DNA from 4 places in the Acetobacter aceti genome. Region 3 is predicted to be linked to each of the others. Evidence: riboswitches for the same ligand, from Rfam matches in the RefSeq annotation. Region 3 holds a riboswitch; each other region holds the start of a gene.

Region 1 (4,213 bases), 680 kb from region 3:
CTACAGCTTCATCGTGATCGCCCTGGAAGCCTATATCGGCTACACATTAAGCGAACTTCTGCATAATGCACTTGGATTTTCCGTTCCGTGGTGGCTCCTGTCCATAGCCGTCGTCGCGATCGCGGGTTTTCTGGGATACCGACATATCGAGATGAGTTCACGGTTTCTCGGTATTGCGCTGGTTCTGGAAGTGGGCGTCGTTCTGTTGGCCGATCTCGTTATCGTGGCGACAAAGGGTGTTTCGTCCCTGTCGGTCGAGCCTTTTACGGCTCATGCCGCGCTGTCCGGTTCACCCGGTCTTGGCATCATGTTCGCCATCTACTGCTTCATCGGTTTTGAATCGACCGTGATCTTTCGGGAGGAAGCCCGCAATCCCGATGTGACCATTCCCCGTGCCACTTACGCGGCGGTATTTGGCGTGGGTCTTTTCTACGTCATTTCAATGTGGTGCGAGGTCGCCGGTTTCGGACTGGATTCAGTCGTTCCCATGGCCAATGAGCATACCGGCGACATGTATCTGCTGCTGATCCGTTCCTATATGGGGCAGGTCAGCGAGGATATCGTCAATGTTCTGCTTATAACGAGCCTTTTTGCCTGCATTCTCGCCCTGCACAACGTCGTGGTGCGATACCAGTACATCATGTCCCGTTACGGCGTGCTGCCTGCCGGTATTTCCAATGTGCACGCAGATCATTCCTCTCCCCACGTTTCTTCCCTTGTGCAGTCCTGCACCTCTTTCGGCGGATTGCTCATCCTGCTGATTCTCGGTCTTGACCCGGTGACACAGATCTATGCGTGGGGCGCGACAGCCGGAACGCTGGGTTACATGGTCATCCTGTCCCTGACCTGCATATCGGTTCTTGTGTTCTTCAATGTCCGCAGCAAGGGGCTTGGAAATGTCTGGCATACATTGATTGCGCCCATCGGAGGACTTATTGGTCTTCTGGCATGCCTGTGGATTGCGGTTGCCAACCTTCCTGCCCTGATCGGTGGGGATAACGCCTCCATCGCTGCGTGGGGTATCGGTTTTCTGGTGATCGTAACCTTTATCGGCGGGTATGGTCTCGCCAGTCACATGAAGAGCAGATATCCCCGCCGGTTTGAGGCGCTGAGGGAACTGGCCTGACCGTCTGCCGCTGATTGGACAAGGCATCATCCTGATCATGGTGGGCTCTGGAACCATTGCTCACCATGATCAGGACTTCATGAAGACAATAATGACATATGTTTTCGCCACGCCATTCCCTGCATCAGAGCCGCTTCCGGACGTTGACAGAATTGTGAGCGGCAGTATCACATCCTGATTGCTTGTGGTCCGCCATGTCGCTTGTCTGCTGTGGTGGCTAAGAGGGAAACCGGTGTCAGGCCGGTGCTGTCCCCGCAACTGTATGCCGCGAGGCTGACGATTGTCTGAACACCACTGGATACTGTCGCGAGGCGGTCCGGGAAGGTTTTTCGTCAGATCGATGACCGGTAAGCTAGGAGACCTGCCACGGCAACGGAGTCACGGACAGGGCCGCTGAACGGGGGGTTTCAGGGGCGAGGCCAACGTAATGCTGGTCTCCGCTGTGGTGACGTTCTGTCGGAGCATCACCGTGCATCCCGTATCACGCCACATTGGTTTCATGGCCGTCAGCCTGACCTGTCTCTTCACCGCTCATGCCGCAACGGCGGAGCGGTCGGGAAAGATACAGTCCCCGCCTCATAAAGCTGTGCCCGCCGGACACGCTGAAAATATCAAAATCCAGGGCAGGCAGCCCCAGTTGCGGCAGACGACCGCTATCGGTGGCAAGCTTGGCCTTTCCATCCAGCACTCTCCCGCCACCATCAATGTGATCGAACATGATGTCATGATGCAGCGCGGTTATGCTCAGGCGGAAGATGCCGGTGATAGTGCTCCCGGCGTATCGTCGGGCGGCGGGCCGGGCAGTCCTGCCCAGTTCATGATGCGTGGTTTTACCGGTAATCAGGTGCAGATCCTGCGGGATGGAACCTATTTCGGTCCTACAACCATGGTGAACCGGCCGCAGAACGCGTTCAATCTGGAAAGTGTTCAGATCCTCAAAGGTCCATCATCCGTTCTGTATGGACAGGGAGCTGTTGGCGGAACAGTGGATATGCGGACACGTAATCCAACTTTTGACGCGCCTCATGCAAACGCACTTCTTTCCTATGGAAGTTTCAATACATGGAATGCCGGCGTCGGAGGGTCCCTGCCGATCACGAACACACTGGCCATCCGGGCGGATTTCAGCCGCACATCTTCGGATGGATTTGTGAAGGGCGCTGATCCTCATTCCAATGATTTCACGACAACCCTGCTGTGGAAGCCGACTTCAAAATTCACTGCCCGGCTGGGCATGGACTATCTCACGGATCGGCTTTCCACCTATTACGGCACGCCTCTGGTCGATATTGGACAGACCGGGGGACGTGTTGGTGGACTGGTAAATTCCACCAGGGGGCTCGGCATTACCCGTAAAGAAATGTGGAAGTATTATAATGTCCGCAACGCCGAGGCCGGGTCGGTCAATGCGACGCCCACCCTCCATCTTGACTGGCAGGCTACGCCGTCGATTTCACTGCATGGCAGCAGTTATTTCATCTATTCCAAAAGGCGCTGGAATAACGCCGAGAGTCTGAGTTATATGGTGGATGCAGGCAGGGTTGACGCCTCTGGGAACGCCATCGGACAAGGACGAATTGCACGCGACCGTTTCTACGTTTTCCAAAATCAGCATCAGGTGGGCAGCAGTCTTTACGCCAGTTTTGATTCTTCTGTTTCTGGCATGAAAAATCGATTTATTCTGGGAGGAGATGCTTACTATCTCCGCTTTATCCGCAATCGTGGTTTTCCTGACGCCACCTATGCTGACAGCGTTTCTCTGGCAGGCCCGGAGCAGACGGCGCTGGGATCGTTCGCAGGCGAATATCCGTTCAATAAATCACCCACGACAATGGTACAGGCCGGACTGTTTCTGGAAGATGTCCTGACAATTCGTGAGACGCTGAGGCTCGTTGGCGGTTTCCGGTATGACTGGTTGTCGCTCAATCGGCAGAACTACAGGCAGGATGGCAGTTTCAACGCCAGCACCAGTTTCCGCGGTCACTATAATCCGGATAATTTCAGGATTGGTCCCGTTTACGATATTACAAAAAACATCAGCGTTTATGGGGTTTACACGACAGGGGAAGACCCGCCGGGTTCCAATCTTTTCACGGCCAACCGTGGTCAGTTCTCGCGTCTCAGCCATGCGCGACAGGGTGAAATCGGTGTGAAAGCCTCCGCGCTGGACGGGCGCTTCACCACGACACTGGCTTTGTATGACATTCGCCGCACGCGTATTCTTGTCACGACCGGACCGGATACCGTCGCGACTGCCGGCGTGCAGAAGTCTCGCGGCGTGGAATGGCAGGGGGATCTCATTCTCAACCGGCATTTCAGCTTTAACGGGAATGTCGCCTACACATGGTCCCGCTACGGTTCTTTCCATCCGAGTGCGACAGTGGACGCTTCCGGCAATCAGGTTCCCAATGTACCGGCTGTGACCGCCAACCTCTGGGGGATCTGGTCGCGTGTCCGGGGGCTGCCGCTCGATCTTGGCGCTGGCATGCGGTATGTTTCAGCCCGAAAAGGAGACTACGCCAACACGCTGACCATGAAAGATTATGCTCTGGTCAATGTTTTCGCAGCGTGGCACGCCTACAAAGGCATCACCCTGTATGGTCGTATCGACAATATCGGTAACAAGCATTTCGTTCAGTGGGCCGATACGGGATATTCCGGACAGGTTCTGCTTGGGGCGCCGCGTTCCTTTTCCATCAGCATGCAGGCCGGCTTCTGAGCATCTGCCTGTGTTTACAGAAGATTGAGAGTTTCCCATCGGGTTGCTTTCATCGGGCAGCCCGTGGAACTCTCTTTTCGGAACAATGATGTTTACAAAAAAATATCTCATCCGAAAACTTTTTCTGATCCATCGGTGGATGGGAATCTGCCTCTGTCTCCTGATGGCGTCATGGTGTGCGTCGGGTATCGTTATGCTGTGGCGTCCCTGGCCTCAGCCATCAGCAACAGCTTTGGCTCATGTCCATCCATTGCTGAAATTCCCCGAAAATTTTTCCAGAATCAGAAATATTGTTGATGCTGGAAGACGTTTCAGTCACGCTCGATTGACGATGGTAGGAGAAATTCCTGTTCTCGTCCTTCAGGCGG
Region 2 (4,213 bases), 970 kb from region 3:
GCCTCAGGGGGGCAACCAGTAAAACCATCACTGTAAGGCTTCTGCATACAGTGCTGTTTGAGGCTGGACTGCAGATTGTCCTGCTTCCAGCGATTGCGCTTTATCTTGGCGTCTCAATCACGCTTGCCTTCTCGCTCAGCATGTCGATCGCGCTCTTTTATCTGGTTTATGCGTTTGCATTTAATATGGCTTATGATTCGATATTTCCTGTTGGGCATACCACCACACGACCGACTTCAGTTATGCCGGCAGAGTAACCTGGCTGATTTCCGGAAACACAGGTGATACAAAACAAACAATTCCATATTGTCCTTTCTCGGCCTGCTGCCCGCGTTGCGGGCAGCCTCTTTCACGGCCTCACACCATTTGCAGCAAAACGCGCCTCAGTAACTCAGGGTAAAGCCACCATAACCAGCCCGGCCCTGCTGTAGATATCCAACAGGATTTTCAAACTGCCGGTTCAGAAGGTTGTCGGCACGAGCAAAAACCGTCAGGAAGCGGTTGATCTGATAGCTGGCAGCCAGATCAATGGTGAAATAGCCATGCCCTTTGGCACAGATTACACAATAGCTGCCGTTCGCCGCGTAGACCGGATAATCCCGCCAGCCACTGACATAAAGAATATTACCAGACAAGGTGAGATCCTTGACCGGCTTCCATGTCGTGTTGAAATTGAACTTATGCTGCGGGCGACGCTGAAGTGGCTGATCATCCGTCGTGTCGCGCGCGTGAGTCCAGGTGTAGTTGAGGTTGAACTCAAGATTATCGAGAGCTTTCCAGTTCAGGAACGCCTCGACACCGAACATGCGGGCACGATCCACATTGGCGTAAGAATATGTTGACGTATAGGCGGAATAAGTCGCCGTTGACTGAATCAGATTACGGACATGATTTTCATACCATGTCGCGCCAAAATGCACCCGGTCATGAGCCAGTTTCTGCTCGACAGTCACATCGTAACCGATCAGGCGTTCGGCCCTTAGATTCTGATTTCCCTGATAATTGTAGTAGCTACCATTCAGCTTTCCAAAAAGCTGATAGAGCGACGGACCGTGAAAGCCGCTGCCCGCACTGGCCTTGATGATGGTTCCTGTGCCGGGAATATGGATGGCAGGCGCCACGCGCCATGTCACATAATGTCCGTAGCGGGAATTGGAATCATAACGGACATTGGCTGCACCATAAAGAATCCGATTCCAGTTTCCCTGATACTGACCGTAGCCTGCTGTCGTATCCATGGTGGCGCGGGCGCTGTAAGGCGCGTCATTCGTTCCCGTCCCGTCGCTCTGGTTACCGTAATAGGTCTCGTGGAAATGCTCGGCGCCCACAAGAAACGAACCGTATTTCTTGAGATCCAGCGTACCGTGCCAGTCAATCTTCAGACGTGAAGAACGATAGTAGTTCGGATCATAGAGACGCGCGCCTCCATCAGAACCTGTGCCGGTATAGGTGAAGTTCCGCCAGTTGGTCATGTAACCCAGCCCGATCACCTGATCGAACAGGCCATCCCAGGATCGCAGATGCGCCGTCCCACGGACAACGGCCTCATTCTGGATCGTCCGCTCGCGTTCATGCTGGGCGTCCCCGTAGACTTCATCCAGCATATCGTAAGAACCATACGAACGGTAATTACTCTGCATAAGACGCGATGTAAGACCGAGATCAAAATTATCCGTCACATCGTAGTCCATACGGACATTCGCGCTGCGATTGTCGTAGGTATTGCCCCGATCGCGCTGCTCTTTCGTCACATTGGAAAAGATGCTGGCATACCGTTCGATATAACGGGGAATGCTGTGGAACCCGACCTGTCTGTAGTGCGACAGTTCGACATTATAGTGGAAACGGTCAAGGCTGCCCCGCGCACCCAGCACCTGATTGAAGGTCCCGTAAGACCCACCTTCCATGCGCGCGAAAGCCTTCACACGTCCCTGCCCTTTCGCCGTGGTCATATCGATCACGCCTGCCATGGCGTCCGCGCCGTAAAGGCCGCTCTGCGGGCCTCGAAGAATCTCGATCCGTCCCAGTCCGTCCGTCATGAACTGCGCCGGATCGAACGCGCCGGTGGCATTGCTTCCGTCGTTCATATCCATGCCGTCGAGACGAACCTTCACCTCGTTGGCATTGCTTCCGCGCATGAAGATGGCTGTCAGGCCGCCCATTCCACCGGTCTGCACCACGTTCAGGCCCGGTTGTCTTTCCAGAATATCTGACAGGGACCGCCGTTGCTGCGTCTGAATCTGCTGTTCGGTGATGATCGTCATGGCCGTGCCGATCTCGTCAGCCTTGATCGGACGACGGGCGGCGCTGACCGTGATGGATTCGGGCCAGGAGTCAGTATGCTCAGAGAGCATGGAGCGGATACCGGGCATGTCAGTATTCCTGACTGCTGGATGGGCCGCCACCGTCTTTCCGCTCTCAGTCGCAGAGGCATGAGCCGGGGCAGTCGTTGCAAGAAGTGCCGAGAAAAATGAAGCACCGGTCAAAAGGAGCGCGCGAAAGGGCATTACGATCAGCTCGTGGTTGTCTGCGTTGCCACGAGCAAAAGGAGGTCATGTTTCACACAACCGTTCCAACCTGCCAGATCACCCCGTCCGACACGTCTCGTCCACAACATCCGGTATGATGGCAGGTCTCCTGGCTCGCGGTTTTTGGAGAGACAGCCCTTCCCTTCCCGGAGAAAAATGCTCCAGTGAGCCGACTTTACGCCGGACAGCTATCCCAACCGCTTACAGTTGCGGGGGCAGCCCGGGCCTTGGCGGCCACGCAGCCACCTCACCCGGTTCCCTTTTCATCCCTCGGACGCGACCTGTACGCGCCGTATGGGAACCATCATGAAAGAAATGATTTATAGAGCGGTCACAGCGAGTCAATCATATCTGTGTAGCCGTGTCACAGACTGTTGCGTCAACACCACAACATCGAAAGCCCTCAGGCAGCCGGAGCAGCGCGAGCCGCATCCATAAGCCGCCGCATTTCCTGCACAACAGCCGGAAGCCCGTCGAAGATCGCCTGTCCGATCAGAAAATGCCCTATGTTCAGTTCCACGATTTCCGGAATGGCGGCCACCGGCGCGACATTGCCAAAGCTCAGACCATGACCGGCATGCACTTCCAGCCCCAGCCCCGCCGCCTGTGACGCAGCCACTTTCAGACGGGCGAGTTCTCCATCCCTGCCATGAGCATAGGCGCCTGTATGGAGTTCGACCACAACGGCTCCCACAGCGGCGGAGGCGGCAATCTGTTCCGGGTCAGGATCAACAAACAGAGAAACCCTGATGCCATTTTCACGAAGTTTTCTGATCATCGGCACCAGACCAGCGGTCTGGCCAGCAACATCCAGACCACCTTCGGTCGTCACTTCCTCCCGCCGTTCCGGCACGATGCAGCTCGCATGTGGCTTCAGCTTGCAGGCGAGCGCTACCATTTCCTGCGTCGCCGCCATTTCCATGTTAAGAGGCGCTCGCACGGTCGTGCGGAGACGGTTCAGATCCTCATCACGAATATGTCGCCTGTCTTCGCGGAGATGGGCGGTGATACCATCAGCACCTGCCTTGACGGCGAGCAACGCCGCTTCCACCGGGTCAGGGTGCGTGCCCCCACGTGCATTACGGATCGTGGCGACGTGATCAATATTCACACCAAGACGCTGACGCTGGATCATGAAAGCAATCCTTCTTTATAATTCAGACGATTTTCAGACAAGACATGAGCGAGACGCAGCGCCGCAACAAGACTGGTGGCCGCCGCAATGCCTTTTCCCGCGATATCGAACGCTGTGCCGTGGTCCGGGGATGTACGGACAACGGGCAGCCCGAGCGTGACATTCACACCATGCGCCATATCGAGGGTCTTGATGGGGATCAATGCCTGATCGTGATACATACAGAGTGCTGCGTCATATTTCTGACGCGCGGTGTCGGTGAACATCGTATCCGGAGGCATCGGTCCGACGACATCCACTCCTTCCGCACGCAGACGTTCGATCGCCGGGATGATCATGTCGATTTCTTCCCGGCCCATCATCCCGTCCTCTCCCGCGTGCGGGTTAAGTCCCGCGACCGCAAGACGTGGCCGGGCAATTCCAAAATCCCTTTTCAAAGAATAGGCTGTTGTCAAACCAGCCTCGACAATCATGTCTCCGGTGAGCGTATCAAGCGCCTCTCGCAGGGAGACATGGATCGTCACCGGCACCACGCGCAGCATGGGGCTTG
Region 3 (4,213 bases):
GCCAGTTTCCGATCAACTGCGGCGATATGTCCAAGACGCGCCCATCCCGATGCCTGCCGCACCACTGCGTCGATTCCAGAACGCCATGCTTTTCGACGCGCCGGATGACCGGCAGCCGCTTCCTCCTTGAAGGAAACAGGCACTGTCGCTATGCGACCGTCCAGCTCGGGCAGCACGACCTGCATGGCCAGATCGGACTGACCCAGACCACGAAAACTCTCCCGCCATGCCCGCTCCGTAGAAGCGGGCTGCACGAGTTGCAGGATCGTCACGCCAGCCGCTTCAAGGGGGGACGCCGCCATTCCCTCTCCCCGGACAGCGAAAACCGTCGCGTTGAGCACGATATCGGGGGCTGTCACGAGCAGCCGGTGCTCGATCCACTGCGCGACTTCCGTCTGTTTCAACGAAGAGACGAACACCACTTCAGTCGCCATGCCGTGCTGTTCCAGCGTGTCAGCCAGCACATCGATGGCGGCCGTATCACCCGAGAGCAGATGTGCGCGATAGAAAACCAGTGTGGCACGTAATGGAAGACCATGCCCGGCCTGCCGGTAAATACCGACAGCAGGAAGACCCTCCGGCAATGCGCCGTCATCTTCACCCAACCCTGCGGCATGACGCATGAGTTGCAGGGCTTCATGGATATTGCGTGGGCCGCTCTCCTTCAGAAAACCGGCCAGCCGCTGGCAGATTCCATCTTCTGCCGTTGACCATGCCGCCAGCCGGACATCCTCCCGGTCGTCACCGGGCAGCAAGGCAAGCGGAATATCCTGCGCGCGGCAGCAGGACGCCACTTCCTCGACGCCATACCGCCAGTAATCCACGCCACCCAGAAGACGGATAACCACGCATCGCGCATGCGCAACGGTCTGTTCGATATACAGATCAATCGACATGGGATGACGCAGCCGGCCAAGATTCACCAGCCGGAGCGAAAAGCCCGGCTCCGCCATTCTGTCATAGGCCCGCTCAAGGGAGAGCAGATCGCTGTCCGTGAACGACAGAACGATGACATCGGCAGGTGCGTGGTCGAGATCTTCGGCCACGTCCTGTTCGTCAATCGACTGCTGATCCCGGACAAGCAGGTGCATGAGAAATTCAGACCGCCTGCAAGGTCGCTTCGATGGCCTGACAATCCAGCCCTTTCTGGCCAATGACGACGAGGCGCCCCGTACGGTCGTCGCCGGTCAGCGGCTTGTCGAAGACGTAGCGCATCCGCCCTCCCACACCCTGCACCGCCAGTCGCATCGCCTTACCTTTTACGGCAGCAAAACCCTTGAGACGCAGGATATCGAACTGGACCGCCACTTCCGTCAGACGCTTCACAAAGGCATCCGCGCTGATCTGCTCGGGGACGGCGACGACAAACGAGTCGAAATCATCATGCTCATGCTCGTCCGCACCATCATGATGAGACGGGCGCGCCGTGAGATCATCTTCCGCACCGGCTTCAAGTCCAAGCAGCACGGCCGGATCAAGCCTGCCCTCCACGGCACGCAGCATCACCCGCTTAAGTGGCAACAGCGCGGTGATCTCCGCTTCCACGGCTTCCAGTTCTGCCTCGTCCAGCAGATCTGTCTTGTTCAGCACCACCAGATCGGCAGAGAGGAGCTGATCCTCAAACACTTCCGCCAGCGGATTGTCGTGATCGAGAGAAGGGTCAGCTGCCTGCTGGGCGGCAATCGCCTCCGGGTCATCAGCAAAACGCCCCGCCGCGACGGCTGGTGTGTCGACCAGCGTGATGACGCCGTCCACAGTCATTCGTGTGCGGATATCCGGCCAGCCGAACGCCTTGAGCAGTGGCTTCGGCAGGGCGAGACCCGATGTTTCGATGACGATGTGCTCAGGCGGCTGCGGGCGATCGATCAGCGCGCGCATGGTCGGCAGGAAATCGTCCGCAACGGTGCAGCACAGGCAGCCATTGGTGAGTTCGACAATGTCCTCATCCGGGCAACCTTCAATGCCGCAGGAGCGCAGGGTTTCGCCATCGATCCCCAACGAACCGAATTCATTGACCACGACGGCGATCCGCCGTCCGTGCGCCTGCGAAAGGAGATTCCGCAGCAGAGTGGTCTTGCCTGCTCCCAGAAAACCGGTGATCACGGTGACAGGAATCTTTACACCGATGGCAGGTGTGGACGTTGGGGCTATGGAATTCATGTCGGCTCCTGTGATGTGGGAAGCAGGGCTGGAAAACGGCCCAGAATCATGTCGTTCAGGGAGGAAGGACGTTTGGACGGCATGACTGCGCCGGTTTTCGACGCCGCATAAAGGCCTGCGTAGGTCAGCAGATCATCGGCTTTTGCGGGATCAAGATGGCCAAGCAGCCAGGCCCATTTTCCTGGCATGGAGATGGTCGCCGTGCAGCCACTGCCACAGGCGGCCAGACACAGGACCGGCTGCAGGATCACGTGCCCCGCGTCGGCCCTGTCGCATAATGTCTCATAAAGGGTGCGCCCAAGCGGCACGCCGTCCGGGTCAGGACGGAGGCATGTCACACAGATATGAAGAGCAGGGCGTTCCACCTGTGACTCTTCGGGCGTTCTGGCAGGCAGATCATTCATGTCCTGTCCTTGCGTCCTTGCAAAAACAGGGTGCGGTCAGCGAGGCCTCCACCGGGAGGGGGCATACGACGGACGCAGGCCCTCATGATCCGGGCACCCCGCCGGTCCATGACATTCCTTATTCATGACGGCAGGTCTCCTGGCTCACGGTCGGGACATATGTCCCGGACAACCTCGCCGCCTTCCCGGAAACTTCCAGTGGCGTTCTCCCCATGACGGGAGAAAGAAGAGGTGTCACAAACCGTCTACAGTTGCGGGGGCAGCGCCGGATTTGATGCATGACCGCACCGGCTTCCCTTTTCAGTTCCTTGCGGAACACCATCACCACCTGTCTATCGGTGGTGTAGGGGGCTGTCAAAGCAGCTTTCTCTCTGTTCAGAATTTCATCCAATGATACAGGAACCTCTGCCGAACATGCTTTCCGGCTGACTCGGCTGTGTCATGAAGGCCTGAAAAATATTCTGCCTGAATGCCGGTGAAAACCCGACACGGTCGCATCCCTGTAATATTCCTTTCCGAAGCGAGGGAAGGCAGATCCTGCCTCTCAGTTGAACGCGGAACAGATTTTTCCCCGGCGAAGTCATCATAAGCCAGTCCGTGGTTTGCTCCATTCCGTCATCCATATCCGCCCGAAGACCATTCTGTTTCGTGCCATTGCATCTTGGGGCGATTTTCGGACTACCACTTAATGTTGCGCTACTCTGCGTCGCCGAGGCCGAACAGGAAAGGACCTCCCGTTTTCTGGCAATAGGGTTCACGCATTCACGCGTGATGCCCGCCACTTTGCCAGCTTGCTCTGCCATTAAATTTCAATGGCCGAATGACGCCTGACCCCGGAGTCCAAGCGTGGATCTCGCTTCCTGCCTGTCCATCCGTTCGGAAAGCCTGAGATTGTGCACGCTCTCATATTTTAACAGTCGCGGGATGCGTTGATCTGAATGCCTCCAGAGCCTGAGATGGTCAGTCGGGCCATTTCAAGCCCATGCACGGGTTCGTCATGCCTGGCACAGCTTATGGAGGCCCGTTCTCACTCGCTTTCACCGTGGTTTATGGACGGATTTGGATTGGGCATCCCTCTCCCCGTGCCGACACCCTGCTCATTGCCATTGCCTGTTTCATCATCATGGCACTGCCACCAGATCTGAAGCGTCCACCCAACCCACCTGCCGTCGGCAATCCAGAAACAATCAGCCTGCTTACCGATGTCTATTTCGAGACGATCCTGTTGTCTGCCTGCTGTACCGTAATTTCAATTCTGACAGCCAGGCTACTCGTCAAAAGATCTGAAACATGAAACAGATCGAGCAGTGCAGGAATTTTCTTCATAGGATTTTTGTTTATGTTGCAGTTGATTCTGCCCGACATCAGCAAAATACTATCGAATCTCCCTGCGATGGCTTTGGGGCGTTTCAGATCAGAGAAGCTGCTATAGGCACTCAGTCATCCTATGGTCAGCAATTGGAATGATCTTTGGAACTATGGCAGACAAATTACCGTAAAAACCTGCGTACAAAATCCGAATGGCAGCTTCTGATGGATCATCAAAAACTTCTCATGACAAAGTCACAGTTCATACAACACAAAGTCCCAATCTTTTTCAGAAATTTCATTCTCTGATATTAGCAATTTTAAAGATTTCCAATTAACAC
Region 4 (4,213 bases), 730 kb from region 3:
GTCATCAAAGCCCATCGACCATTCAGAAAACTGTCGTGTGAAGAATGATTTTTTTGATCGTGAGATTTATGTGACAAACATGCCATCCGAGATGGCATGAGAGAACAGCCAGTCCGACCACGCCAAGTTCCGGCACTGTCGCTCCCTTCTGTCCGGTCAGCAGCAGGCGATCGGGATTTCGGACATTTTCAGGATGCGGATCAGCCGGGCCCTGTCCATCCGGTCTGCAAGTTCGCCACCCAGACCGGCGGGGAAAGCGGCGGGGAGAACGAACACCCCCGCCGCGAACGCCACGATCCATGACGCACCGCCAGCGATGGCCACAGAACCAGTGCGGTCAGGGCGTTACGCAGAAATATATCGCAGGGCGCAGAGGAAAACTGGCTGATCAGGCACTCATCCCACAGCGGAATGAACCTGATTAAGAGCCTGTGCAGCAAAATACCCTGCCGCAACAGACATCATGCAGAGCGCGACGGACAATCCGATATTCAGAAGGGCACGTTCAGGAGTTCCATTGCGGAGCAGATCAAGTGTCTGAAGGCTGAAGGAGGAGAACGTCGTATAGCCTCCGCAGATACCCACCATGAACACCAGACGGGCGGTATCGGAGACCTGTAGACGCCCGCCACCCGCCGTCAGCCCGGCGAAGAAAGCAATGGCGAAAGAACCGGTCACATTGATCAGAATAGTTCCCCAGGGAAGCGACTGGCTCCAGCGCGCCATCGCGAGGCCGATCCAGTATCGCAGAAGGGTTCCTGCGGCCCCGCCCAGCGCAATAAGGATCGTCGGTAGTAGGGTTGTGGGCATATCCTGTTCTGTCTCCGGTCCGGGAACTCTGTTTCAGTGGTGCGTCAGAATGGGAAGAGTATCGTGCGCAAGGATATCCTGCGTCACGCCACCGAAAAGCCATTCGAGAAAATGCGAGTGGGTGTAAGCCCCCATGATCAGAAGATCGCCTCCGGCTGAAAGGGCGCGTTTTCTGATCTCCTCTCCGGCAATGGAGGAGGAAATTATGAAACGATCAACGGAAACTTCGATATTTTCAGAACGCAGAACCTGAACGATTTCCGGTGTCTGCTCTTCATTCTCCCGTGTTTCGCCAATAATGAATGTGACGCGGGAAGCCCGTTCCAGCAGTGGGCGCGCCTGAAGGATGAGTTGATCCAGACTGGATGACGGATGCCATGCAATCACCGGGTGAACCGCCACAGTCTGCCTGTGCTGAAGCGGGGTGATGAGCACTGTCGCCTGAGCATCATATAACGCTCCATCAAAAGCCTGTCTGATATAATCAGGATCATCGGCAAGTGGACGGCCCAGGACTGTCAGATCAGCCTGCGCGGCCTGATCAGCGACAAGCTTTCGGGGGACACCGGAGACCTCACTCCACTCAATGACTCCCGATGGATGTGAAGAGGCAAGCCACTGTTCAAAAATCTTGTGCAAGGCAAAAGATCGAGCCATTCCCTCGCTCTCAAATCGTGTCCTTTCATCGACAGTGGGAAGACCTTCATCCGGTGACTGGAATCTTGGATCGACAGCAGCACGTGGATGAAGAATCCTGACATCAGAATCAGGGATTTTTTTCAAAAGAAGACGTGTTGTTTCCAGCGTGAAAAGCGCTGTCTCAGGGCGATCAAGAATGACGAGAATGCGCATGGCCACTTTCCCTGTGACTTAAGAATGCTGTCCGGAAATCCGGCTATTTTCTTGGCGTGGCCGCAAGGATGCCTGCATGATTTCTCGCAAGGCCACAGGATAATGCACACCCCGTCGAAGCAGATTTTGTGCATGACGGTTTCTGGAAAAAAGATGACTCATGATTCTGGACAGACCCCTCCCTCGGCGCTTCTTTAGCGAGGTAGGAATCATCAGCTCCGTTGAGCGGTTTGACCTTCGGAAAGGTCAGGCAGAATCCATTGCCTTCTGCTGCCAGTGTGCAAGCGTGACAGCCTTTCGTCAAGCAACCTGACAGGAAAATCGACACTCACTGGCAGGCATCAGGGCCAACATCCGGAATGCCGACGCGTATCCAGCATTGACATGATGAGGTCATTGCAGTTCTGGTACATTCTGTATGGTTCTTCATTCTGTTTTTGCAGGAAGAAGCTAAGAGGGAAGTCCGGTATAATGCCGGCGCTGCCCCCGCAACTGTAAATGGCGAGTTGCCAATCGCCTGTATGTCACTGGAAACCGTTTATTTCCGGGAAGACTGATTGGCCGCGATGACCCATGAGCCAGGAGACCTGCCATGCATGTTTCAACCACCGGCGGGGTGCCCGGGGCGGCTGTGTCGGGCATTGCGGTTCCCCGTCTGGAGAACTGTGTGCGAACGCTTCTGCCCTGTTCCTGTCATACCGAACAGGCATCAGATGGCTTTACTGTTTCCGGACAGGCACAACGAACGTGACGGCGACCTTCGTCCGCAACGATTGGCTTTGCATCAACACTATCCAGCGCTCCCCCTTTGCTTCTCTTTTCTGGTTGGAAGGCCGTCTACCGATCTGTCTTTTGCGAAGGCGCGCTATCAGGCTAGAAATCTGGCCAGCTACGGCATTGACGGACACCATGTGACAAACGCGCCCAGCTTTGTCTGGTCCTTTGGTATCATTGCTGATCATGGGCCATGGTATGGCGGCCTGCAGGTCCGCTGGCCTGGCGGTTATCCACTGGTTGAAGACAACAGTCTGCGATCGAAGGGCTATCAGGAGGTCAATCTGAACATCAGTTACCGCTTCACGAAGACTCTCAAACTGGAAGCCAGCGTCTTCAATGCCCATGCCTACGCCGCGCAATACGCCTATGATTACCGCCTGAGACCGGCCTCGGCGGCGCAGTCCGGAGCAACCGGCCATCCCATTAAGCCGATCTCGGCGCGATCTGCGGTGCAGTATGGCGTCTGATCTCGCGCAAGGGCACAAGCCCGCTCTCCGTCTCCGGATCATCGTGCTGGGAATCTGTCTGCTTCTTGCCAATCTGGGAATCTGGATATGGGCACTGGTGCTTTTCAGACACTCCCCCGTTCTGCTGGGCAATGCCCTCATTGCCTACGGGTTCGGACTCAGACACGCCGTGGATGCGGACCATATCGCCGCCATCGATAACGTGACCCGCCAGCTCATACAGGCGGGCAAACGCCCCCTGACGCTGGGTCTATGGTTTGCGATGGGACATTCGACAATTGTCATGATTGCGACATTCAGCACGATCATGCTGTCACACACCCTGCAGGATCGCCTCGATGCGTGGCGAGATATAGGAGGTGTGATCAGCACGGTTGTTTCGGCAACCTTCCTGTTCGTTCTGGCCCTGATCAATCTTCTGGTTCTGCTCTCAACCTGGAAGACCTACCGAAACGCCAAAAAGCACCCTGAGGAAAAGCCTGACAGCATCGAGAAACTTCTGGAGCAGAAAGGCGTGCTGGCGCGGTTTCTCAGACCGCTATTCAAGCTGGTTTCCAAAAGCTGGCATATGTTTTTTCTCGGATTCCTCTTCGGCCTGGGCTTCGACACGGCAACAGAGGTGTCCCTGCTGGGCCTGTCGGCATCCGAAGCCAGCCATGGTATCGCCCTTGCATCCATTATGGTTTTTCCAGCGCTTTTTGCGGCGGGAATGTCTCTCATTGACACGGCGGACGGGGTGCTGATGACGGGCGCTTACCAGTGGGCTTTTGTCGATCCCCTGCGCAAACTCCGTTACAATATCGCCATCACTCTGGTTTCCGTGCTCGTCGCGCTCATCATCGGCAGCATCGAGACGCTCAACCTTATTGCTGACCAGTTCAACATACAGGGAAAGCTCTGGAACATGATGGCGTCGTTGGGAGAGAGCTTCAATACACTTGGCTTTATTGTGATCGCGCTCTTCGCTCTGGCATGGGCGGGTTCCGCCATCATCTATCGTTACGGGAAGTATAAAAATACTGCTGGAAGATCGGAGTAAAGGTTCGGGTGCTCTTTCAATGAGTGACACCCGAGGTTGTCGCAATTCGTTAAATAAAGCGTTTCTCTGCCTGGCAAATACGCTTTCAGGGCTTTGCCCCGCATCCCACAAAGGGACACAGTCCCTTTGATCCCGACCTGTTGAAGCAGGCAGACAAAGCGGCTGTCGTCTTTTCCGAAAGCAGGGCGAAGCCCTCCCCTGCTTTCAGTGTGTGAAACATCCAGACCATAAAAAAACACCGCCCCGGAGAGGCGGTGTTTCAAATGTC

What was found. Region 3 has a riboswitch for cobalamin ahead of A0U92_RS00690 (DUF1636 family protein). Riboswitches for the same ligand answer to the same signal wherever they lie in the genome.
Region 1: linked by a shared signal. The riboswitch ahead of A0U92_RS03945 (TonB-dependent receptor) and the one ahead of A0U92_RS00690 (DUF1636 family protein) in region 3 are both predicted to bind cobalamin.
Region 2: linked by a shared signal. The riboswitch ahead of A0U92_RS05205 (TonB-dependent receptor plug domain-containing protein) and the one ahead of A0U92_RS00690 (DUF1636 family protein) in region 3 are both predicted to bind cobalamin.
Region 4: linked by a shared signal. The riboswitch ahead of A0U92_RS14355 (TonB-dependent receptor domain-containing protein) and the one ahead of A0U92_RS00690 (DUF1636 family protein) in region 3 are both predicted to bind cobalamin.

The regions. Positions count from the first base shown of each region.
Region 1 is NZ_CP014692.1:849,171-853,383, forward strand. Features, by position in the region: gene A0U92_RS03940 (APC family permease) at 1-1,126, shown strand, start outside; cobalamin riboswitch at 1,295-1,509, shown strand; gene A0U92_RS03945 (TonB-dependent receptor) at 1,554-3,845, shown strand; gene A0U92_RS03950 (hypothetical protein) at 4,177-4,213, shown strand, end outside.
Region 2 is NZ_CP014692.1:1,138,598-1,142,810, reverse strand. Features, by position in the region: gene A0U92_RS05210 (PACE efflux transporter) at 1-257, shown strand, start outside; gene A0U92_RS05205 (TonB-dependent receptor plug domain-containing protein) at 384-2,372, opposite strand; cobalamin riboswitch at 2,611-2,849, opposite strand; gene A0U92_RS05200 (pyridoxine 5'-phosphate synthase) at 2,932-3,663, opposite strand; gene pdxA (4-hydroxythreonine-4-phosphate dehydrogenase PdxA) at 3,660-4,213, opposite strand, start outside.
Region 3 is NZ_CP014692.1:164,387-168,599, reverse strand. Features, by position in the region: gene cobN (cobaltochelatase subunit CobN) at 1-1,091, opposite strand, end outside; gene cobW (cobalamin biosynthesis protein CobW) at 1,099-2,160, opposite strand; gene A0U92_RS00690 (DUF1636 family protein) at 2,157-2,564, opposite strand; cobalamin riboswitch at 2,677-2,902, opposite strand; gene A0U92_RS00680 (CbtA family protein) at 3,562-3,858, shown strand; gene A0U92_RS17605 (hypothetical protein) at 3,855-4,031, shown strand.
Region 4 is NZ_CP014692.1:3,156,935-3,161,147, forward strand. Features, by position in the region: gene A0U92_RS18365 (hypothetical protein) at 157-324, opposite strand; gene crcB (fluoride efflux transporter CrcB) at 397-810, opposite strand; gene A0U92_RS14350 (universal stress protein) at 844-1,662, opposite strand; fluoride riboswitch at 1,859-1,936, opposite strand; cobalamin riboswitch at 2,065-2,271, shown strand; gene A0U92_RS14355 (TonB-dependent receptor domain-containing protein) at 2,376-2,906, shown strand; gene A0U92_RS14360 (HoxN/HupN/NixA family nickel/cobalt transporter) at 2,896-3,945, shown strand.